DNA from 4 places in the Flexivirga aerilata genome. Region 1 is predicted to be linked to each of the others. Evidence: riboswitches for the same ligand, from Rfam matches in the RefSeq annotation. Region 1 holds a riboswitch; each other region holds the start of a gene.
What was found. A riboswitch is a leader RNA that binds a small molecule or an ion and turns the genes downstream of it on or off. The one in region 1 is predicted to bind S-adenosylmethionine.
Positions count from the first base shown of each region.

Region 2: it holds a riboswitch for S-adenosylmethionine, as region 1 does, so the genes downstream of both, HJ588_RS06420 (MetQ/NlpA family ABC transporter substrate-binding protein) here and HJ588_RS07260 (amino acid ABC transporter permease) in region 1, are expected to answer to the same signal.
Region 3: it holds a riboswitch for S-adenosylmethionine, as region 1 does, so the genes downstream of both, HJ588_RS10040 (bifunctional o-acetylhomoserine/o-acetylserine sulfhydrylase) here and HJ588_RS07260 (amino acid ABC transporter permease) in region 1, are expected to answer to the same signal.
Region 4: it holds a riboswitch for S-adenosylmethionine, as region 1 does, so the genes downstream of both, metX (homoserine O-acetyltransferase MetX) here and HJ588_RS07260 (amino acid ABC transporter permease) in region 1, are expected to answer to the same signal.

Region 1 is NZ_JABENB010000001.1:1,517,169-1,522,651, reverse strand. It holds gene HJ588_RS07270 (transporter substrate-binding domain-containing protein) at 1-825, opposite strand, end outside; gene HJ588_RS07265 (amino acid ABC transporter ATP-binding protein) at 849-1,607, opposite strand; gene HJ588_RS07260 (amino acid ABC transporter permease) at 1,612-2,580, opposite strand; SAM riboswitch class IV at 2,591-2,703, opposite strand; gene HJ588_RS07255 (RrF2 family transcriptional regulator) at 2,842-3,297, shown strand; SAM riboswitch class IV at 3,367-3,477, shown strand; gene HJ588_RS07250 (LLM class flavin-dependent oxidoreductase) at 3,545-4,750, shown strand; gene HJ588_RS07245 (NtaA/DmoA family FMN-dependent monooxygenase) at 4,762-5,483, shown strand, end outside.
Region 2 is NZ_JABENB010000001.1:1,352,751-1,358,233, forward strand. It holds gene HJ588_RS06405 (LysR family transcriptional regulator) at 1-23, shown strand, start outside; gene HJ588_RS06410 (methionine ABC transporter permease) at 70-732, opposite strand; gene HJ588_RS06415 (methionine ABC transporter ATP-binding protein) at 732-1,802, opposite strand; gene HJ588_RS06420 (MetQ/NlpA family ABC transporter substrate-binding protein) at 1,799-2,770, opposite strand; SAM riboswitch class IV at 2,863-2,966, opposite strand; gene HJ588_RS06425 (DMT family transporter) at 3,037-3,951, opposite strand; gene pdxR (MocR-like pyridoxine biosynthesis transcription factor PdxR) at 4,030-5,483, shown strand, end outside.
Region 3 is NZ_JABENB010000001.1:2,129,812-2,135,294, reverse strand. It holds gene HJ588_RS20000 (DUF4185 domain-containing protein) at 1-393, opposite strand, end outside; gene HJ588_RS10045 (serine protein kinase RIO) at 519-1,391, opposite strand; gene HJ588_RS10040 (bifunctional o-acetylhomoserine/o-acetylserine sulfhydrylase) at 1,611-2,933, opposite strand; SAM riboswitch class IV at 3,004-3,120, opposite strand; gene HJ588_RS10035 (SDR family NAD(P)-dependent oxidoreductase) at 3,167-4,048, opposite strand; gene HJ588_RS10030 (CdaR family protein) at 4,141-5,136, opposite strand; gene HJ588_RS10025 (alpha/beta hydrolase fold domain-containing protein) at 5,171-5,483, opposite strand, start outside.
Region 4 is NZ_JABENB010000001.1:2,145,794-2,151,276, reverse strand. It holds gene HJ588_RS10110 (RNA polymerase sigma factor) at 1-515, opposite strand, end outside; gene HJ588_RS10105 (universal stress protein) at 831-1,214, opposite strand; gene metX (homoserine O-acetyltransferase MetX) at 1,379-2,554, opposite strand; SAM riboswitch class IV at 2,598-2,747, opposite strand; gene HJ588_RS10095 (DUF4192 domain-containing protein) at 2,781-3,854, opposite strand; gene HJ588_RS10090 (YkvA family protein) at 3,948-4,313, opposite strand; gene HJ588_RS10085 (EcsC family protein) at 4,315-5,004, opposite strand; gene HJ588_RS10080 (sulfurtransferase) at 5,154-5,483, shown strand, end outside.

The DNA.
Region 1 (5,483 bases):
GGGCGCGATCGGTGACTTCTTGGCGGTCACGAACCCGACTGGGGTGTGGGTGACCTCGCCGAGGAACGTGGTGCCGGTGATCTTGGAGGTCAACACCTTGAGGCTGAGGGTCGGACCGAAGTAGACGTCGACCTTGCCGTTCTGCAGGCCCAGGTAGATCGGGGCCGTGTCGGCGAAGTACTGCACGGTGTAGGGCTTCTTGCCGGCCGCGGCGCACTTGGCCTGCTCGCTCTGCAGGAGTTTCTGGAAGGTGGTGCCGGGGGACGTGGCGATCTTGAGCCCGCAGACATCCTGCAGGGTGCGCACCTTCTTCACCGGCAGGCCGCTGCGCCCGACGAACGACTGGCCGTCACGCAGGTAGGTCGCGAAGTCCACGACCTGCAGCCGGTCCTTCGTCACCCCGAAATTGGCTTGTCCCACTTGGTATTTGCCGTTCTGCACCCCGGGCACGATGGTCTGGAAGGTGCCGGTGTCCACCTTCCAGTCGATGCCCAGCTTCCGCGCGACCGCCGCCCGGATGTCGAGGTCGAGGCCGACCTGCTTGCCGCCCTCGATGCCGGCGTGCGGAAGGCTGGCGGTGCCGGTCACCTGGGTGGTGCCCAGCGTGAGCTGGTTGCTGCGCTGGACTTCCTTCGGCAGCAGCGCGCGAGCGGCGCCGTCGACGGCGACCTTGGAGGTCACGTCTGCTGCGGGCACGGCCTTGGCAGCGCCTCCTCCGCCTCCGGCGCCCGCCGAGCTCGTGCTGCTGCCGCAGGCCGCGACCAGGAGGGTCGTCGCAGCGATGGAGGCCGCCGCGACGGCATGGCGAAATCGACTGATATGCATGACAATTGGTCCTCTCGGAGGGGTTAAAGCACCGCGGACAGGAATGCCCGAGCGCGGTCGTTCTCGGTGTGGTCGAGCACTGCGGCCGGCGGCCCCGTCTCGACCACTCGGCCGTGATCGACGAAGACGACCTCGTCGGCGACCTCGCGGGCGAAGCCGATCTCGTGGGTGACCACGATCAGGGTGATGCCGCTGTCGGCGAGGTCCTTGATGACCGCGAGCACCTCGCCGACCAGCTCCGGGTCGAGCGCGCTCGTCGGCTCGTCGAACAAGATGAGGTCGGGATCGACCGCGAGCGCACGGGCGATCGCCACCCGTTGCTGTTGACCGCCGGACAACGCACTGGGATAAGCGTTTTCGCGGCCGGCCAGGCCCACCCGCGCGAGCAACTCACTCGCCCGCCGGCGCGCCTGCTCGGTCGGCACTCCGGCGGCGAGCTGGCCCTCCATGATGTTCTGCGCCGCGGTCTGGTGACCGAAGAGATTGAACTGCTGGAAGACCATGCCGATGCGACTGCGCTGCCGGGCGATCTCCCGCGGCGACCGCTCGCGCAGCCGGTGACCGTCGCGCCGGTAGCCGATGATCTCCCCGCCCACCTCGACGTAGCCGGCGTCCGGTGACTCCAGGTGGTTGATGCACCGCAGCAGGGTGGACTTTCCCGAGCCGGACGGCCCGAGGATGACCGTCACACTGCCCGCCGCCACGTCGAGGTCGATGCCGTGCAACACCTCCTGACCGGCAAAGCTCTTGTGCAGGCTGCGGATTCGCACACTTCCGGCCATGACCTCAGGCCTCCACTCGGAGTCGGCGATGCGAGAGGGGGTGCAGGTTGGACCGCCATACGGCCAGTGCTGAGCGGTGTGCCGATCCGCGTTTGCCGCGCGAGAAGCGGCGCTCCAGACCGAGCTGCAGGACCGACAGCAGGCTGGTCAACAGCAGATACCAGACCGTCGCCACGATGAGCAGCGGGATGACCTTGAAGTTGTCGTTGTAGATCAGCTCGGTGGCGCCGAGCAGATCCTGCACCGCGATCACGCTGACCAGCGAGGTGGCCTTGAGCATGCCGATGAGCAGGTTGCCGGAGGCCGGGATGATCGCCGGCATCGCCTGCGGCAGCACGACCCGGCGGAAGGTCCGCACGCGGGTGAGGCCGAGCGCGTCGGCCGCCTCCGTCTGACCGCGTTCGACCGCCAGGATCCCGCCGCGGACGATCTCGGACGCGAACGCCGCGACGTCGACCGTGAGGGCGACGTATGCCGCGGCGACGGCCGACAGCAGGTGCGTGGTCTGCACCGCGACGAACTCCGGACCGAACGGGATGCCGAGCGAGAGCCGGGGATAGAGGGAGGCGAGTTCGAACCAGAAGAGCAGTTGCACCAGTGGCGGCACCGACCGCACGAACCACACGAAGCCGAAGCTGACCGAACGCAGCACGGTGTTGTCCGACAGGCGAAGGGCCGCGACGCCGATGCCCAGCAGGTAGCCGCTCACCATCACGGCGGCGGTGAGCCACAGCGTGAGCACGAGTCCACGCAGGATCGCCGCACTGAAGAGGTAGTCCCCCACCACGTGCCATTCGAATCGCGGGTTGGTGAGCAGCGTGTTGACCAGCATGGCCAGCAGGACGAGCGCCGCGACGGCGATCACCCACTGCAGCGGCCGACGCCGACCGACCAGGACGGTGTCCCGCAGATCGTCCTCCGGCACGGCCCTCTCGGACCGCACCGACGAGGATGCGGCAGTGACCAGGGGCATGGGTCTCCCTTTCTCGCGCTTATGCGCCCGGAGCCGGGCACATCCGGTGGTCACCTGGAGCACCCCACCGCGGCGGAGGGTTGCCGGACAGCAAGCCAGGGCTTGACGCTGCCTCTCGTCACCTGCGCCGAACATAACCAGTTGTTTTGTCTTACACAAGGTTTGGCTATTCCCTACTCACATGGTGGACATTCGGTGTGCCCGGAGCCGCTATCGTGGGTGGCTACGCCTGCTCACCGGCACCGAGGAAGGAGCGGCAGCGTGCAGATCTCCGCTCGCAGCGATTACGCGATCCGCGCCGCCCTCGAACTCGCCTCCCACTACCCAGAACTCGCCAAGGTCGAGAACATCGCGGCGGAGCAGGAGCTGCCCCGAAAGTTCCTCGAATCGATCCTCGGGCAGCTGCGGCGGGCCGGACTGGTCGAGACCCGTCGCGGCTGTTCCGGCGGATATCTGCTCCGTCGACCGCCCGCCCAGATCTATCTGGGAGAGATCATTCGCGCGGTCGACGGACCGCTCGCCGAGGTGCGGGGGCTGCGCCCGCACGAGACCGAATACGACGGCGTAGCAACGCATTTGCCTGATCTGTGGGTCGCCGTGCGATCCAGCCTTCGCTCCGTCCTCGACACGGTGAGTCTGCAGCAGCTGCTGTCGGGGAACTTCCCTGCGAAGGTCCGCCGACTCAACGAGATCGAGGACGCGTGGCTGCCGCGCTGACCCGCGCGCAATCCCTACCGATCGCGTAGACATTCGACAGATCGACCATCCTGGTCTACGGTCGGCACTGGTCACGAGAGACGACGCGAAGCCCTGGCTGGTCGTCCGGCAACCCTCCGCCGCGGTGGGGTGCTCCAGGTGATGACCCGGCGGCATCACCCGATGCCGCAAGCGCGAATCGTCTTTCACTTCAGCATGATTCGGTGATGACGACGCGACTCCGCACCCGTAGAAGGAAGCGATGTCGATGCCTCACAGCAACCCACTCCACCTCGCAGTCGCCCTCGACGGCGCCGGCGCACACCCCGCCGCCTGGCGCGCGGCCGAAGCCCGTCCCGACCAGCTCTTCACGGCCCGCCACTGGGTAGACGTCGTGCAGGAGGCCGAACGCGGACTGCTCGACTTCGTCACGTTCGAGGACGGCTTGGCGGCCACCGCCGACCACCATGTTCGCCCCTCACATCGCACCGACCTGGTGACCGGCCGACTGGATGCCGAGCTCGTCGCCGCGCGCGTCGCACCGGTCACCGCACGCATCGGCCTGGTGCCGACGGTGGTGGCCCCACTCACCGAGCCGTTTCACATCTCCAAGGCGACGGCGACACTCGACTACGTCAGCGGCGGACGGGCGGGTGTCCGGGTGCGCACGAGCGCCAGCCCGGAGGAGTTCGCCAATGTGGGCCGCCGGTCCGCGCCGGCACTCGTTGCGCAGGTCGGCGGCCGTGCGGCACCCACCGCGGAGGCGACGCGAGAGCTTTTCGGAGAAGTCGCCGACTACATCGAGGTGCTGCGACGCCTGTGGGACAGCTGGGAGGACGACGCCGAGATCCGGGACGTCGCCACGGGACGCTTCGTCGACCGGGATCGCTTGCACTACATCGATTTCGAGGGATCTCACTTCTCGGTCCGCGGGCCGTCGATCACCCCGCGACCGCCGCAGGGCCAGCCATTGGTTGCCGTCCTCGCGCACCAGCGGGACGGGCTGGAGCTGATCGGCCGCACCGCCGACATCGGACTGATCGCACCGGGCGACGAGGCCGCGGCGCGCGCGGACGTCTCCGTCATACGCAGTGCCGCCGTCGATGCCGGGCGTGACCCGGAGAGCGTCTCGGTGCTCGCCGACCTGGTGGTCTTCCTCGACGACACCGCACCCGCAGCCCGCGCCCGCAAGGACCTGCTCGACGACTGGCACGGGGAGGAGTTCGCCAGCGACGCGAGCGTCTTCGTCGGCACCGCGGAGCAACTCGCCGAGCACCTGGTCACCTGGCAGGAGTCCGGAGTCGACGGATTCCGGCTCCGGCCCGCGACGGTGCCACACGACCTCACGCAGATCACCCAGCAATTGGTGCCCGCGCTCCAGCGACTCGGCGCGTTCCGTGCGCACTACACAGCCGACACCCTGCGGGGCCACTTCGGGCTCGACCGGCCCGTCAGTCGCTACGCGATCGCGTGAGGAGCAGCCGAATGTCCAAGAAAACAAAGCAGATTCACCTTGCTGCCCACTTTCCCGGAGTCAACAACACCACCGTCTGGAGCGACCCTGCCGCCGGCAGCCACATCGAGTTCGAGTCGTTCCGTCACTTCGCCCGGACCGCCGAGCGGGGCAAGTTCGACTTCCTCTTCCTCGCCGAGGGGCTCCGGCTGCGCGAGCAGCGCGGGCAGATCTACGACCTGGACGTGGTGGGCAGACCCGACACCTTCTCGGTGCTCGCGGCCCTGGCCGCGGTCACCGACCACCTCGGCCTGACGGGCACGATCAACTCGACCTTCAACGAGCCCTACGAGGTGGCGCGGCAATTCGCCACGCTCGACCATCTCTCCGGCGGGCGCGCGGCGTGGAACGTCGTCACCTCGTGGGACGCCTTCACCGGCGAGAACTTCCGCCGCGGCGGTTACCTGCGCCAGGAGGATCGCTACGCGCGGGCCAAGGCATTCCTCGAGACCGCGACAGAGCTGTGGGACACCTGGGCCGCCGACGACCTCGTCGCGGACAAGGCGGCCGGCACGTTCGTGCGGCGCCCGGACGTCGGCAGCTACGCCCATCGCGACGAACACTTCGACATCGCAGGGCAGTTCAACGTGCCACGATCCCCGCAAGGTCGGCCGGTCATCTTCCAGGCCGGGGACTCCGACGAGGGCCGCGAGTTCGCCGCCGCGCGTGCCGACGCGATCTTCAGCAGGCACAG
Region 2 (5,483 bases), 160 kb from region 1:
CGGTCGCGGCGATGGGCGGGTGATGCCGCTGCCGGGCGGGCAGCTAACGGACAGTCAGGTACCGGGCTGTCAGCGGCGCAATGCCTTGCGGGCCAACGCATTTCCGCTGAACTGCGCCAGCTGCACCAGCACGATGATCGCGGCGACGGCGACCCAGGTGACGGCCCAGTCGAAGCGGTGGTAGCCGTAGGTGATCGCGAAGTCGCCGAGCCCGCCGCCGCCGACGGCGCCGGCGATCGCGGTCATGTCGACCACGGCGACGAAGACGAACGTGTAGCCGAGGATCAGCGGACCGAGTGCCTCGGGCACCAGCACCGACCGGACGATTCGCCAGGGGGAGGCGCCCATGGCCTCGGCTGCCTCGATGATACCGGGATCGACTGAAACCAAAGACTGTTCGACGATGCGGGAGACGCCGAAGGTTGCCGCGATGACCAGTGGGAAGGTTGCAGCGGTGGTGCCGATCGTGGTGCCCATCGCGCGCAACGTCAGCGGTGCGATCGCCGTCACGAAGATGATGAACGGGATCGGCCGGACGATGTTGACCAGCACGTTGAGCACGGTGTTGACCGCGCGGTTCTCCAGCAGGCCGCCGGCCCGGGTGGTGAACAGCGCGACCCCGAGCAGCAGCCCGAGCAGGCCGCCGAGCGCGATGGTCACGACCGCCATGACGAGCGTCTGCCAGATCGCGGTCTGGAAGGTCGGCCACAGGGTGGACCAGTCGGCGGTCATCAGGAGATCACCTCCGCCGTGCCGATGCCACGCAGCGACCCGATGGTCGCCTCGACGGCCTCCGGTGCGCCGGTGAGCGCCAGCGTGAAGCTGCCGAGCGTCTCGGCCTTCAGCTCGGTCACCCCGCCACGCAGGATCTCGAAGTCGACCCCGTGCTCGCGCGCGGCCGCACTCAGGGTGCGGCCGAGTCGCCGCTCGTCACCGACGACGACCGACACGAGCGTGCCCTGCAGATCCTGCGGAAGGTGTTGTCGCAGAGTCTCGTTCGTGCTCGTCCCGGTTGCGGCGGCGAGGAAGCGCTGGGTCGTGGGTGTCTGCGGCGCTCCCAGCACGTCGCGCACCGTCCCGGTCTCGACGACCCGCCCCGCGTCGAGCACGGCGACCCGGTCGGCGATGGAGCGGACGACCTCGAGCTCGTGGGTGATGACCACGATCGAGATCCCGAGCTCCTCGTTGACCCGGCGCAACAATCCCAACACGTCGCGGGTCGTCTCCGGGTCGAGAGCGGATGTGGACTCGTCGGCCAGCAGGAGATCGGGCTGGGTGGCGAGCGCCCTGGCGATGCCGACCCGCTGCTTCTGCCCGCCGGAAAGCTCCTCGGGATAGGACCACGCCTTGTCCAGAAGCCCTACGAAGGACAGCAATTGGGCCACCCGGTCCTCCCGCTCCGCGCGGTCCAGGCCGGCGAGTTCGAGCGGATAGGAGACGTTGCCCACGACCGTGCGCGACCGCATCAGGTTGAACTGCTGGAAGACCATCCCGATCCGTCGGCGCACCTCGCGCAGCGGTTTGCCCGAGAGGGCGGTGATGTCGGTGCCGTCGACGGTCACCGTGCCCGAGGTGGCGCGCTCCAGCCCGTTGAGCAGGCGCACGAGGGTGCTCTTGCCGGCGCCGGAGTAGCCGATCACCGCGAAGATCTCCCCGCGCGGGATGTCGAGAGTCACGTCCTCCAGGGCGGTGTGCGCGGAGTCGCCGCGACCGAAAACCTTGGAAACCTTGTCGATCCGGGCGATCAGCTGATCCGAGGATGCGCCTTCGGTGGAGGGTGCGGTCAGGGTCGAGGCGCTCATGACGATGCCTCGACGGTCTTCTGCAGCCCGGCCAGGATCTTCTGCAGGTCGGCCGCGGGCTTCACCACCGACACGCTGGTGCCCTTGCTTTCGGCGATCACCTGCTTCTGCACGCGCGGGTCCTGATAGAGCTTGACCACTTCGGCGTAGGTCGGGTTGTCCTTGTCCTGCGCGCGGGCGACGATCACGTTGATGTAGGGCTCGGACTGCGCCGACTTGGGGTCGTCGGAGAAGAGTGCCTTGCTCGGGTCGAGCTTGCCGTCGAGGGCGAAGTTGTTGTTGACGACCGCCCCGTCGACCGACGACAGCGAGGTCACCGTCTGCGCGGCGTCGACCGGTGTGACCGACACCTTTGAGGCGCTCTTGTCGATGTCGGCCGGGGTCGACAGCACGTTGCCGCCGTTCTTGAGTTTCAGCAGGCCGGCCGACTGCAGCACCAGCAGCGCCCGCGCCTGGTTGGTCGGATCGTTCGGGATCGCGACCTTGCCGCCGGCCGGAATCTGCTGCAGCTTCTGGTATTTCGAGGAGTAGAGGCTGAGCGGCACGACATACGTTGAACCGATCGGTGTCAGCGACTGGTGTGACGACACGTTGTAGTTGGCCAGGAAGACCAGGTGCTGGAAGAGGTTGAGGTCGAGTTGACCTTGCGCCAGCGCAGGGTTGGCCTGCGTGTAGTCCTGGAAGTTGACCGTCTTGATGCGGATGCCGTTGTCGCGGGCGAGCTGCTTGAACGTCGTCCAGTAGTCCTGGTCGGCATCGGTGACACCGATCGTCACGGTGCGCAGCGACTCACCCGAGCCGCTCGGCGCCGTGCCGCGGCCGGCGGCGAAGCCGCCCACGCCGCCGACGACGAGCCCGAGCACCGCGAGGCCGGCGACGGTGCGCCGGCTCGTCCCGCTGCGTGGGCGCGGGGGCAGTTGCGGACGGTTCGGGTCGTCCTGACCGACGCTCCCTGGTGTTTCGAACATCGTTGTCATCCCTCATGTTTCGTGTATGACGGGACGGCACGCACGAAACGCACCGCGCGCAGGATTGCTGCGCGCCGTGCGGTAGCCGGGAGCTGCCGTGCTTGCCGTTACGGCCTAGTCATCACCTGGAGCACCCCGCCACGTGCGTGAGGGTTGCCGTCCAACCAGCCAGGGCTTCGCGTTGGATCTCGTGACTGCTCAAAACATAAGGCGACGTTACGGGATAAGTCAAAATGCGTAACGTTGCTAACGGGTTGTGATCCGACTCACACCGGCGTTGGTTCGGTCGCCTCGCCACTGTGACGGGTCGCCGGCGTGGCGTGACGTGACCGCAAGCCGAGGGCCAATCCCGTTGCCACCACTGCGACTCCGGCCCAGACGCCGATGCCGGGGAAGGGGTGCCCGAGTGAAACGCCCGTCATCGCCGCGGCCACCGGTGCGATCCCGGTGAGCAGCCCGGCGCGAGCGGCGCCGAGGCTCGCGACGCAGCCGTACCAGAGCACGAACGCCCCGGCCGTCACGAACACCGCGAGGAAGGCGGTCGCCGCGAGTGCAGTCGCGTCGAGCCGCAGGACGGCGCGCGGCCCCTCGCGCCATACGCCGGGAAGTGCGAAGCCGGCCGCAGCCAGCCAGGTCGTGTGCACGGAGACCCCGAACGGCGAGTGCCGTGCGAAGAGCGGCATTGCCAACAGGGTGAAGCCCGCTTCGCAGGCGAACACGACGACCGCCCAGACCAGTCCGACCGCGTCGCTGCGACCGAAGCCCTCGACGAGCGCTGCGCCCAGCGTGACGACGGCCGCCGCGAGCACTGCCCGGGCGGTCGGCGACGATCCTTCGAGCAGTGGACCGACCGCCGCGAGCACCACCGGCACACACGCAACCGCGACCCCGAGCACGGCCGGCTCGGCGTGCTCGCCGCCGACGATCAGCGCGACGTTGAAGAGGATCAGTCCGCAGCCGGTGACCCCGGCCAGCCACAGCCACTCGACACCGCGCGGCCGCTGGATCCGTCGGCCGGTGAGTGCGCAGAGTGCCACCAGCAGGGCGGCGGCCACGGCATACCGCAACGCCTGGACGGTGAGGAAGGGCGCCCGCGACAGCCCGGCGCTGACCGCGACGCTGCCCCCGACGAACGACATCGCCAGCGCGCCACCGACTCCGGCTCGACCTGTTCGGCTCATGACAGTGACCATGACGATGACGATGACAGGCGTTTTGGACCTCTTGAAGGACCAATTCAACCTCGCCATAGTGGACCAATGACCGGTGCCGACTTCCTGCAGCTCGATCCGTCGCGGGCGCCGGCGCGCGGGGTCACCGAATGGCTGACCGGTCAACTGCGCGGCGCGATCGCCGACGGGCGGCTGTCGCCCGGAGCCCGGTTGCCCGCCACCCGCGAACTCGCGGCGGACCTGCGGATCGCGCGCGGCGCCGTCGTCGAGGCCTACCAGCGTCTCCGCGAGGAAGGGCTGGTCGACGGGCGCACCCGGGCCGGGACGACGGTGCGCTCGGCGCCGGCCCGGCCGCAGCGCGCGGGCCGGCGCAGCGCGGCCGTGACCACGCCGACATCGCCGCATCCTGGGGCGGCGCCGAGCGGCATACGGCTCGACCTCTATCCGGGGTTGCCCGATCTCACCGACTTCCCACGCGCCGCGTGGTTGCGACACGAGCGAGCAGTGCTGACCGAGACACCTGCTGCCGAGCTCGGGTATGGCGACCCGCGCGGTCACCCGGTGCTGCGCGCCGAGCTCGCCGCGTGGCTCTCGCGCACGCGCGGACTACGCGTCGGTGCGGACGGGATCATCGTGGTCACCGGCGTGGCGCAGTCACTCGCACTGCTGGGTCAGCAGCTCGTCAGAGACGGGAAAAACATTGTTGCAGTGGAGGATCCGGGATCAGCGGGCGCCGTCCAGCAGCTGGAGCACTGGGGCGTGCACGCCCGCCCGGTCCCGGTCGACGCGGACGGCCTGGTCGTGGAGCGCCTGGCGTCGACACGCGCCCGGAGTGTGTTCGTGACACCGGCGCACCAGTTCCCGACCGGTGTCGTGCTGAGTGCCGCACGGCGCCGCGACCTGGTGGAGTGGGCCGGTCGCGGCCGGCTGATCATCGAGGACGATTACGACGCCGATCAGCGGTACGACCGAGCTCCGGTCGCCGCGATCCAGCCCGCCGCCCCCGATCTGGTCGCGCACACCGGGAGCACGTCCAAGTCGCTCGCCCCCGGGCTGCGGCTCGGGTGGCTGGTCCCGCCGCCACGGTTGTATGACGACCTGGTCGTCGCCAGACGGGCGAGCGACCTGGGCGGCCCGGCGCTTGCCCAACTGGTGCTGGCCCGCTTCATCGCGTCCGGCGACTACGACCGCCACCTGCGCCGGCAGCGTGCCCGGCAACGACACCGTCGCGACGTCCTGCTCGAGGCACTTGCCGCCGCACTGCCCGACGCCGCGATCGGCGGTGTCGCGGCCGGACTGCACGTGCAGGTCACCTTCCCGCACCTCGCGGGCCGGCTCGACGACCGGGACCTCGCGGCCGACCTCGCCCGGCGCGGCGTGCGGGTGCAGCCGCTGCGCATGCACCGTCATACGCCGGGGGAGCCGGGACTGGTGCTCGGTTACGGCGCGGAATCCCCGGACGGCCTCGCCGAAGCCGTCGGGATCATCGCCCGCGTGGTCGCCGGCGCGGGCGGCTCCCGCGGCAGATCGTTATGTACACC
Region 3 (5,483 bases), 610 kb from region 1:
TCGCTCCCCGACCCGCAGCGTGTCACCGAAGGTCCAGAGCACCCGCCCGTCGCTGAGCGGGACGGTCACGCCGACGTCGCCCGCCTGCCACAGCGGCCGGGTGAAGGTGTGCACCCATTCGTTCCAGCCCTGCACCGTGGTCGGACCCGCGGTCTTGGCTGTGCCGCAACGGGGTTGGAGGGTCACCGCGCCGATGGCGCCCGCGTCGGTGACCGGCCTCGGCGCCCTGCTCGCGCCCGGCCCGGCGCCGCTGGGTGCCGGCGAGCTGCCGCCCCAGCCGCGTTCGGAAAAGCTCGGCGGCGCCGATGCCACCTGCCCCGAGCAGGCCGCGACGCCGAGCAGCGCGGCCGCGACCACGGCCGCGCGAGTTGCCCGGAAGCGGAGCCTTCGCACGGTGCCCACCCTAGTGCGGCGCGGGCAAAGGTGCTGGACAGTCGCTTCGCGCCTGACCAGCACCTTTGCCCGTTGCGCACCTGTTCTATTTCTGACTCAGGGCACTAGGAGACGAGCGGCTCGCGTCATACGGCCTGCGCGAGTGCGGTGGCGAACAACTCCTCCGGGTCGACGTCGAGCCCGCGGCCGGTGAACCACCGGCCGACATTGGTGCAGTCGCGGTGCAGCAGCTCGAAACCGTGCGGGTTGCCGACCACGTCGACGGCCTGCGGCAGGTCGATGACCACCAGGCGATCACCCGCGACCAGCAGGTTGTATGCCGACAGGTCGCCGTGCACCAGACCCGCGGCGGCCAGCCTCACAACCGCCTCGGACAACTGAATCCACAATGATTGCAACAACTCCGGGGTCGGCCGGGCCGCTGCGAGACGCGGCGCCGGCGAGCCGTCGGGTGCGGTGACCAGCTCCATCAGCACCTCGGTGCCGTCGATCTGCACCGGATAGGGCACCGGCAGGCCGGCCTGATGCAGGCGGACCATCGCCTCCCACTCCGCGCGCGCCCACATCCCGGCGGCGACCGCCCGGCCGTGCGCGGTGCCCTTGGCGACCGCTCGCGCGTCGCGCCCTCCCTTGCGCGGCAGCTTGCGCCCCTCGGTGTAGGCGGCGTTGCGGTGGAACGTGCGGTGTCCGCTGTCGCGGTAGCGCTTGGCGGCCATCACGACACTGCGGTCGTCGAGGGGCGCCGACCGCTCCACGAGGAAGACGTCGGCCTCCTTGCCGGTCTTCAGGACTCCGAGCTCGGTGTCGACGGCGGCATCATCGGTGACGAGCCAGTCCGGCCAGGGCTCGGGACCACGGCACAGCGGCTCGCAGTCGCCCCAGGTGGACCAGCGCTGGCCGTCCGCCAGGTCGCCGATCTGCTGATAGGAGAAGGTGAATCGCGGGTCGATCCCGGCGTCGGGGTCAGCCTGGGAGGCGCCCTCGTGTGGTGTGTGCATGGGTGTTGCTCCGATCGGTGCACGGGTGAGCGGCGTGGGTCACGCCGATGACTTTCGTCATGTCACGCTCCTTCCGATCGGCCGGCGACGAGAGCGTCGCCGAGTGGGCCGCCGTCATCGTGCTCGCCGGGTATGCGCGCGAGCAACCGAATTTGTGCCGGGGCAAGGAAATGCCCGGGTACGACGAGCGATTCGTCATACCCGGGCTCCCCCGGTCGGTCAGCTCTTGGCGGCGCGGAAACCCTGCTCGAGGTCGGCGATGATGTCGTCGACGTGCTCGATGCCGACGGCCAGCCGCACCAGGCCCGGGGTCACGCCGGCCGCGAGCCGGTCCTCGTCGGGACCCTGCGAGTGGGTGGTGGACGCCGGGTGGATCGCGAGCGACCGCACGTCGCCGATGTTGGCGACGTGCGAGTGCAGGGTGAGTGCCTCGACGAACTTGCGGCCGGCGTCGACGCCACCGTCGATCTCGAACGACACCACGGCGCCCGAGCCGCGCGGGGTGTATTTCTGTGCCAGCTCGAAGTATTCGTTGTCCGGCAGCGACGCCCAGCGCACCGACTTCACCTGGTCCTGCTGCTGCAGCCACTCGGCGACCTTGCGGGCGTTGTCGATGTGCCGCTCGATGCGCAGGCTCAGGGTCTCGATGCCCTGGGCGAGCAGGAACGCGTTGAACGGCGAGATCGACGCGCCCAGGTCGCGCAGCAGCTGGACGCGCGCCTTGAGGATGAACGCCAGGTTGGCGCCGAGGTCACTGCCGACGCCGAGGTCACGGGCATAGACGAGACCGTGGTAGGACTCCTCCGGGGTGTTGAAGCCGGGGAACTTCTCCGGGTCCTTGCCGAAGTCGAAGTTGCCGCTGTCGACGATCACGCCGCCGATCGAAGTGCCATGTCCGCCAAGGTATTTGGTCGCCGAGTGGATCACGATGTCGGCGCCGTGCTCGATCGGCCGCAGGACGTACGGCGTGGCGACCGTGTTGTCGACGACCAGCGGGACGCCGTGGTCGTGCGCCAGCTTGGCCACGGTCTCGACGTCGAGGATCTCCTGCTTGGGGTTGGCGATCGTCTCGGCGAAGACCAGCTTGGTGTTCGGCCGGAAGGCCGCCTCCCAGCTCGCCGGGTCGGAGGTGTCCTCGACGAACGTCGTCTCGATGCCCAGCTTCGGCAACGTGTGCTTGAGCAGGTTGAACGTCCCGCCATACAGGCTCGGACTGGCGACGATGTGGTCACCGGCCTGCGCGATGTTGAGGAAGGCGAGCGTCTCGGCGGCCTGACCCGACGCCACGAGGAGCGCCCCGACGCCACCCTCGAGGCTGGCGATCCGCTGCTCGACGACGTCGGTCGTCGGGTTCATCAGCCGGGTGTAGATGTTGCCGAATTCCTTGAGCCCGAACAGATTTGCCGCGTGCTCGGTGTCGTTGAAGACGTAGGACGTGGTCTGGTAGATCGGCAACGCCCGCGCACCGGTCGCCGCGTCGGCGGTCTGGCCCGCGTGGATCTGCCGGGTCTCGAAGGACCAGTTGGGGGTGTCGTCGCTCATGGGACGCCTTTCGTGCTCGTTCGCCGAGCAGCGAGGTCACCCGCGCCCGACGGCGGACCCACGGTCGTGATGTCCGCGCTTGCCGGCGGCGATCGGCACCGCCGGCCAGGTCCTCACCCGGGGCACCCCACCGCGACAGGAGGGTTGCCGGCCAGCGAGCCGGGGCTTGGCGCTGGCACTCATGACCTGCGCGCGACATTATCGCGACATGCGCACCATGTCATAACCATCTCTTATTTCGGACGGGCCACCGGGTCCGTGCCGCCGAGCATCATCTGCCCGGCGGGATCGGGGCCGTAGCGACCGTCGAACTCCTCGAACGCCGCCTCCACCTCCTCGTGGACGCGCCGGACCAGGGTGCCGAACTCGCGGTGGGTGACGATGAGGAACTGCCCCTGCCGCATCGCGTCGACGACCTGCTCCCCCACCAGATCCGGGTCGGCGCCGTGCGCGATCACCCCGTCGTTGGCCTCGACCGCCTCCTCGTCGACCTCGGTCCCGAGGAGTGCCGCCTCGGCCTGCGCGGCGTTGCGGTTGATGGCGGTGGCGACGGTGCCGGGCGCGAGGAGCGACACCGTGATGTCGCTCCCGCGCAACTCGTCACGCAACGCCATGGAGAAGCCGACGCTGGCAAACTTCGAGGAGACGTAGGCGCCCACATTGACCATCGGCAGCAGCCCGGCGACCGACGCGGTGTTGAGGATGTGCGCGGCGCCGCCGCGCTCGGTGAACCGCGGCAGGAACGTCGACACCCCGAGGAACTGCCCCTCGACGTTGACCGCGAACACCCAGCGCCACGACTTCAGCGGAGTCTGCTCGATGGCGCCGCCGCCGTTGACCCCCGCATTGTTGATGAGGATCGAGATCGGCCCGACCGCCTGTTCGGCGGCGTCAGCGGCGGCCGTCCAGCCGTCGGCATCGCTGACGTCGAGCTCGACCGCGGTGACCGTGCCGCCCGACGCGGTCAGCTCACGCTCGACCGCCGCCAGGCGCTCCGCGTCGACGTCGGCGAGCGCCACCTTCGCCCCCTGTGCCACCAGTGCGCGAGCGATGCCGAGACCGATGCCCGACGCCGCTCCGGTGACGAATGCCGCTTCTCCTGCAGGCCATGTCATGTGTCCACTCCGCTCCTGATCGAGGTTGGTGGGACCAGGTTGGCGCGGCGGATCAGCGGCCGACACCGCCGAACGCGGCGGATCCGCGCGTGTCAGTCCGCCGGATGCGCGTCGCGGAAGTTGTTGAGCCGCAAGAGCATTGCCGCAGCGGCAAAGCGGATCTTGCCGATCGCGGTGCGCGGGTCATAACCCAGCGACCGGGTCAAAGCCTCGTGGCGGGCCTGCAGCGTCGAGTGATGTATGCCGAGGGTCGTCGCCGCGCGGCGCAGGCTGTCCGCTTCGACCAGCGTCCGGAGGATCTGCAGCGATCGCGGGTCGAGGCGGGCGAGCGCGGTCACGTCCGGGTGCGGCGCCTCGGGGTCGTGGGCCTGGGCGAGGGTCAGCATCGCGCCGAGGTCGGTCGCGTCGACCACCGGATCGGCGGCATCGGCGAGGCCCAGGGCAACCACGGCTCCGGCCCAGGACTCCGGCGCGTGGTCGGCGCGCGCCCAGGGGCCGAGGCCCGCGGGCTCCACGGTCGCCGGGGAGTCGGCGATCTGCAGCGTCGCCCGGATCAACCCGTAGCGTGTCGGCACGACGGCCGAATACCCGGTGGGTGCTTGGGTTTCCGGCCGGGTCGCGATGAGGCGCATCCACGACGACGGGGTGAGTCGCAGCGGTGCGAGAGCGGTGGAGCGCTCGTCGGCAGAGCGGTCGGCGTCGATGACCGTCTCCAGGTGGGCGACCGGGCGATGCCGGGCTTCCACCAGGTCGACCGACACGGCGAGCCGTTCGACGATCATCGCGTCGTTGGCGTGCGGCGCGCCGTGCCGCTCCAGCCACACCGATCCGACCGAGGTGGCCTGCTGCGTCGAGTGCTCTGCTTCCGGGCCGATGTCACGGCCGTCGGGTCCGCGGCGGGTGACCCGGCCGTGGCGTTCGGCGCCGGCGACGACCCCCGACAGGGCTGCCGCTCCGCGCAACAACCCGTCCACACCGACGCCCGCCGCGGCGAGCGCGTCGAAGTAGGAGACCACCTTGAGCGTCTCGCTCGCGTCGGGGTCCAGAGCGGTCAGTCGGCCGACGAGTTCCTGCACGGGACCTCCCATGAGTCGACTGCCAGCCTATCGCGGACGTGTCGGCTCAGTGGGCGAAAAGCCGCGCCACCCAAGCATTTCGGGCGGCCGTTGCGGCCTGGGCGATCGCGGTGTGCGGCGCGAGCATGTCGAAGCCGTGGAAGCCGCCCGGCCAGACGTGCAGCTCCGCCTGGCTGCCGTCGCGCCAGAGCCCGGTGGCGTAGGCGACATCCTCGTCGCGGAACACCTCGGCCGATCCGCAGTCGATGAACGCGGGCGGGAGGCCGCCGAGATCGGTCGCCCGGGCAGGTGCTGCGTAGATCGACACGTCGTCGGTGCCGCGGCGCTCACCGAGCAGCGCGGTCCACCCGGTGCGGTTG
Region 4 (5,483 bases), 630 kb from region 1:
TCCTCGGTGGGCTCGGCCTCCGGCTGCTCGTCGGTGGCCTTCTTGGCCGGTGCCTTCTTGGCGGCGGCCTTCTTCGCCGGTGCCTTCTTGGCGGCCGCCTTCTTCGCGGGTGCCTTCTCCTCGGCGGCGTCCTCGTCCGCCGGCGCGTCGGCGGTCTTCTTGGCCGCGGCCTTCTTCGCCGCCGGCTTGGCGTCAGCCTTGGGTTCGGCGGCCTTCTTGGCCGGTGCCTTCTTGGCGGCGGCCTTGGTGGCCTTCTGCGCGGTCGACCGGCGGGTCGTCGTGGTCGCGACGGCCCGGGCGGCGGTCTCGGAGTCGAGGGTGACGGCGATGCCGTGCTCGTCCAGGGCGCGCAGCACGGTCTTCATCCGCTGCGGCGCGATCTCGGCCGTCTCCAGCGCGGTCTTCAGCTGCGAGCTGTCGATCGAGCCGTTCGCCTGTCCGATGGCGAGGAGCTGCTGCAACGCGGGATGCGCGAACTCCGTCGGCAACTCGGGGGCTGCGGGGGTTTTCGACACGAGGTCCACCAACTACCTTCCAAAGCTATCGGGTCGTGCTGGCATCACGACGTCGCCGTCCGGGGATGACGGCTACCGAGGTTGGGGTTTCCGGGCAACGCCGCGAGTGCTGCTTCGAGCGCTTCGATGAGTCTCGTTCGAGCCTCACTCGCGAGTGCTTCGACACCATTATAAAACGAGCCGGGGCACGGACCGACCCATCGACCTGCTCTCCTGCGGGTCGGACGGGTTGTTCCGCGCGGGTGCGCACACCGAAAAGCGTTCTGCTCACCACCGATTCGGCTCGACACCCGGACAACGCCGAGGCGGCGACTGCTATTCCGCGGACGGTTTGACAGCCAGCACCGGGCACGCGGAGTCGAGCAGGATGCGCTGGGCGTTGGTGCCGAGGATCAGCTTGCCGACCGGGGTGCGGCGACGCAGCCCGATCACCAGCAGATCGGCCGACTCGTCCTCGGCGATCCGCAGGAGTTCCTCGGTGGCGTCCTCGCCGTTCGGGACGGTGCGCACCTCATAGCTGACATCGAGCTCGCCGAGGCCGGCCAGCTGCTTGCGGGCATCGTCCGCCTGGTCGTCGCCCTCGGAGTGTGCGGAGTCCAGCACGATCAGCGGGGTCTGCCGGACCGACGCCTCCGCGGCCGCCCGGCGTAACGCCGCAGCGCCCTCCTTGGTCGGCACGTATCCCACCACGACTGCCACCGCACCATCACCTCTCTCACGGTCGTCGGTCGGCGAAGGCACGTCGGGCGCGGGGGCCCGTGTGCCGTGACCTGAGTCGACGCTACCCCGACGCTACCCGGACGCGCGCCCCGCCGCAGGTCGCGTCCGCGGTCGATGTGCCGGAGCCGCCACGAGGGGCCCGGTCAGCCGACGCCCAGCCGCCGGTGCCGCCGCGCCCAGATGTCGGCGACGGTCTCGCGCACCAGCGCGCGCACCTGGTCGGTCTCGACCAGGAACCCGTCGTGACCGTGGTCCGATCGCATGAGTCGCACCGGCTCGTCGCCGTATGCCGCAGCCATCTCCTCCGACAGCGGCACCGGGAAGAGCCGGTCCGAATCGACCGCCGCCACCCGCAGCAACCCGCGGTAGGAGCCGAGCACGTCCGACAGGGTGCCGCGACCGCGGGTGACGTCGTGGGTCGCCATGGCCCGGGTGAGTTGCACATAGGCACCGGCGTCGAACCGGGCGACGAGTTTGCCGGCCTGGTGGTCCAGGTAGCTCTCCACGGCGAAGCGGCCGCCCTCCAGCGGGTCTTCGCCGAGCTGCGGCTCGCTGCCGAACCGGCCGTTGAGTTCGGCGGCGCTGCGGTAGGTGGCGTGCGCGATGCGCCGGGCCAGACCGAGCCCGGTCGCGGGGGTGCGTCCGGTGCCGTAGTAGTCGCCGCCGGCATAGGCGGGGTCGCCGGTGATGGCGAGCGTCTGCGCCTGCCCCCAGGCGATCTGGTCGGCGCAGGCACGGGCGGTGCTGGCGATGACGAGCGCGGCGTCGGTGCGATCGGGATATCCGGCGACCCATTCGACCGCGCGCATGCCGCCCATCGACCCGCCGAGCACGAGCAACCACGCGTCGATGCCGAGCGCGTCGGCGACGGCCGCCTCGACCAGCACCTGGTCGCGAATCGTGGTGTGCGGGAACCGCGACCCCCAGTGGCGGCCGTCCGGAGCGATCGACCCCGGGCCGGTCGTGCCGCGGCAGCCGCCGAGCACGTTGACCGCGACCACGAAGAGCGAGCGCGTGTCGAGCGGCTCCCCCGGCCCGATGAGCCCGGGCCACCAGCCGGCGGTCGGCTGGCCGGGTCCGGCGTCGCCGACCACGTGCGAGTCGCCGGTCAGCGCGTGCTCGACGAGCACGGCGTTGCCGGCGTCGGGCGCGAGCCGACCCCAGGTCTGGAAGGTGACCACGACCTCGGGCAGCACACCGGTCTCGAGCGGCACGTCCCGCAGACGGATCGCCCGGCAGGCCGGGTTGGCATCCGGCGGCGGAGCACACCACTCCACTGGGGAGGCGGACGTCGCCCATCGGCTGTGCGTGACGGTCACCGGACCACTCCTCGAACCCCGGGGGCCGGTCTTTAAAAAGGGGGCCCCGCGCTTGCCGGCCGCACTGCGCGGTCGACCTTGTCCTCACCCGGGGCACCCCACCGCGGTGGAGGGTTGCCGCCCAGCCAGCCGGGGCTGTGCTCGCCGATCGCCGCACCTGCGCGGGAGTCAGCGAGCGCTGGGACTCATGACGGTTACGACGGTAGCAAGGTCAGGTCCTCGCCTCCTACGCCGGACGGCGATCCTCTCGCCGGCTGGGACGCAAACCCTCCTGCACGGCGGCGTCGAACAGCTGCGCCAGCTGGCAATCCGGGTCGGCCCGCAACACTCGCTCGAGTGCCATCACGGTGACCGCGCCCGTGCCCATCGCCCAGTGCAGCCCGGCAACCAGCAGCAGGACCGGGACCGCGCCCTCGGGCGGCAGGCACTGCACCCACTCCTTGAGTCGGCCGGCGATCGTGCGGGCCCGGTCACCGAACAACTCGTCGGGGCAACGCGCCGTCGGCGAGGGACCCAGCCGGTCCTGCAACGACGGCCAGAGTGGGCGCAAGCCGGGATCGAGCAGGTCCGGCATCAGCCAGGCCAGTACGGCGTCCCGCACCGGCTGCTGCCGGATCAGGCCGGTGGCGACGGCGAGCACCCCGACCGGCAGCCGCGACACCGGGCAACCCTCGTCGATCAGCACCCGGGCCAGCGCATCGGTCGCGGCTTCGGACCCGACCCGCGGACCGGCTTCCCCAGCGAGCTGTTCGAGCGATTCGAGCCGCCCGAGCCGTTCGAGCCGGTCGAGTTCCGCCCACACCGCCACCGCGACCTCCGGATACCGCTGGTCGAGCTCCCCGGCCAGCGCCTCTCGGTCGGCGACCGGTGCCACTCCGCGCAGCACCCGCTCGGCGATCGCGTCGACGTCACCCTCCGCCGACGGTGCGGTCCACTCCCGAGGACACCCGCCGCAGCTGCAGGCGGCTGCCCACCATCGGTTGTCCCGGGCGTGGATCACGTGGGACAGCACGACTCCCCGATGTCGCAGACGGCGACGAATCGCGGCGACGAATCGGTCCGCGGCGCTACCGGCGTCGTACACCACCGCGATGACGTCGTCGACCGGCAGCTGCTCGACCGGTTGCAACAGGTGCACCGCGGCGACGGTCGCGTGCTCGTCCGGCGGCACGTCGAGCCGCGCAATGACCTGCAGGCGACCATGGTGCGTCGCGATCAGCACGACCGAGTCGTGCGGGGTGAAACCCAGCTCGTAGGGCAGATAGGCGACGACGTCGCCGACACCGTGCAAAGTGCTCATGCCGGCAGCCTCTGCCGGACCGCGGCCGCTCGACAGCCCGAAACCCGGCAGCTGTGGACGAAGCCCGCCCACGCCGGAGGATGTGGAACGCGCTCAGCGCAGGCGTTCGCCCTTGATGGTGCTGCGCCGCGCCTGCTCCCACGCGAGGAAGGCGTCGGTGTCCTCGACCAGCGTCGTCGCGAGCCAGCTGAGCACCAGGGCGTCGTCGGCGAAGCCGATGACGCCGAGCAGCGCCTCAGGCAGCAGATCCACCGGTGAGGCGACGTATGCCGCAGCCGCCGCCACGAGGGCCAGATGCGCCGGACTCACCTGCGAATACTCGCCTTTGGCGACCGCCTTCGTCATACGCGGCAACGCGGCGAGACGGGTAGCGACGCTCGGCCCACCCGGCCGGCTGACCTCCTGCAGGGCTCGTCCGACGCGCCGCAGCGATGCCCAGCGCAGGGCAGGGGCGGCCATCTCAGCTGCCCTGCTGCAGCACCCGCGCGGCCGGCGGGAACTCCTTCTTGGCGACCTTCGCGGTGCGCGTGATGAGGAAGGCGTCGATGCCCGCGCCGATGACGCCGCCGGCGAACGGGATGCCCTTGCCGAGCTTGGTGAGGAGCTTGTCGCTGACCTGGCTGATGAGCCGGAAGCCGACGGCCTTGTTGACGACCATCAGCGCGGTCGGCGGCAGCTGCCTCGTCGCGAGGTTGGCGAGGCGACCGGTGCTGACCACGCCGGCCTTCTTGAGCAGGTCGTCGGAGTCCGCGCCGACCAGCGTGAGCAGCAGCGCCGTGCGAGTGGTCTCGTCGCGCAGGTTGTAGCCGCGGACGGCAGCGATCGCGGCCGCCATCCGGGTGGACAGCACGTAGAAGCCGAGCACGTTGGCCGGCAGCGCGACGATCATCGTGACGAACCCGCCGAGACCGGTGACGAAGCCGGCGGCACCGGCGAGCTTGCGGTGCTGGGAGACGATCGCGTCGACCGCGCGCTCGGGGTCACCCGGGTGGTCGCGCAGCGCCGCCTGGGCGATCTCCTCGGCACTGTCGAAGCCCGCCTTGCCGTCGATCCCGACGGTCAGCAGGTGTTGCGCGAGGCTGAGGGCGGTGCCGCCGAGCGGACCCTTGTCCAACGGCGCGGGCTGCTGGCTTTTCTTCGAACCGAACATGGGCCCATCATGTCAGCCGGGCGCGGCGGCGAAATCACCTCTGCGGGCGAGCCGCCACCCGCCCCTCGATCAGGTATGACGGGGCCGTCTGGTGAGACGGGCACCGAGGGGATGCTTGGGCGCCTCGCCCGCTGGGTACCGTGGGAAACATGTCGCTGCCAGCTGATCCCAGCCCCCAACTCGCCGAGTTCGCCCACCCCGAGCGCCTGGTGACCACCGAGTGGCTCGCCGAGCAGCTCGACTCCGGCACCAAGGACCTGGTGGTCCTGGAGTCCGACGAGGACGTGCTGCTCTACGACACCGGCCACATCCCGGGCAGTTTCAAGCTCGACTGGCACACCGACCTCAACGACCCGGTCACCCGCGACTTCGTCGACGGCGGCATCTTCGCCAAGGTGATGTCCGAGCGCGGGATCGGCCGCGACACCACGGTGGTGATCTACGGCGACAAGTCCAACTGGTGGGCGGCATACGCGCTG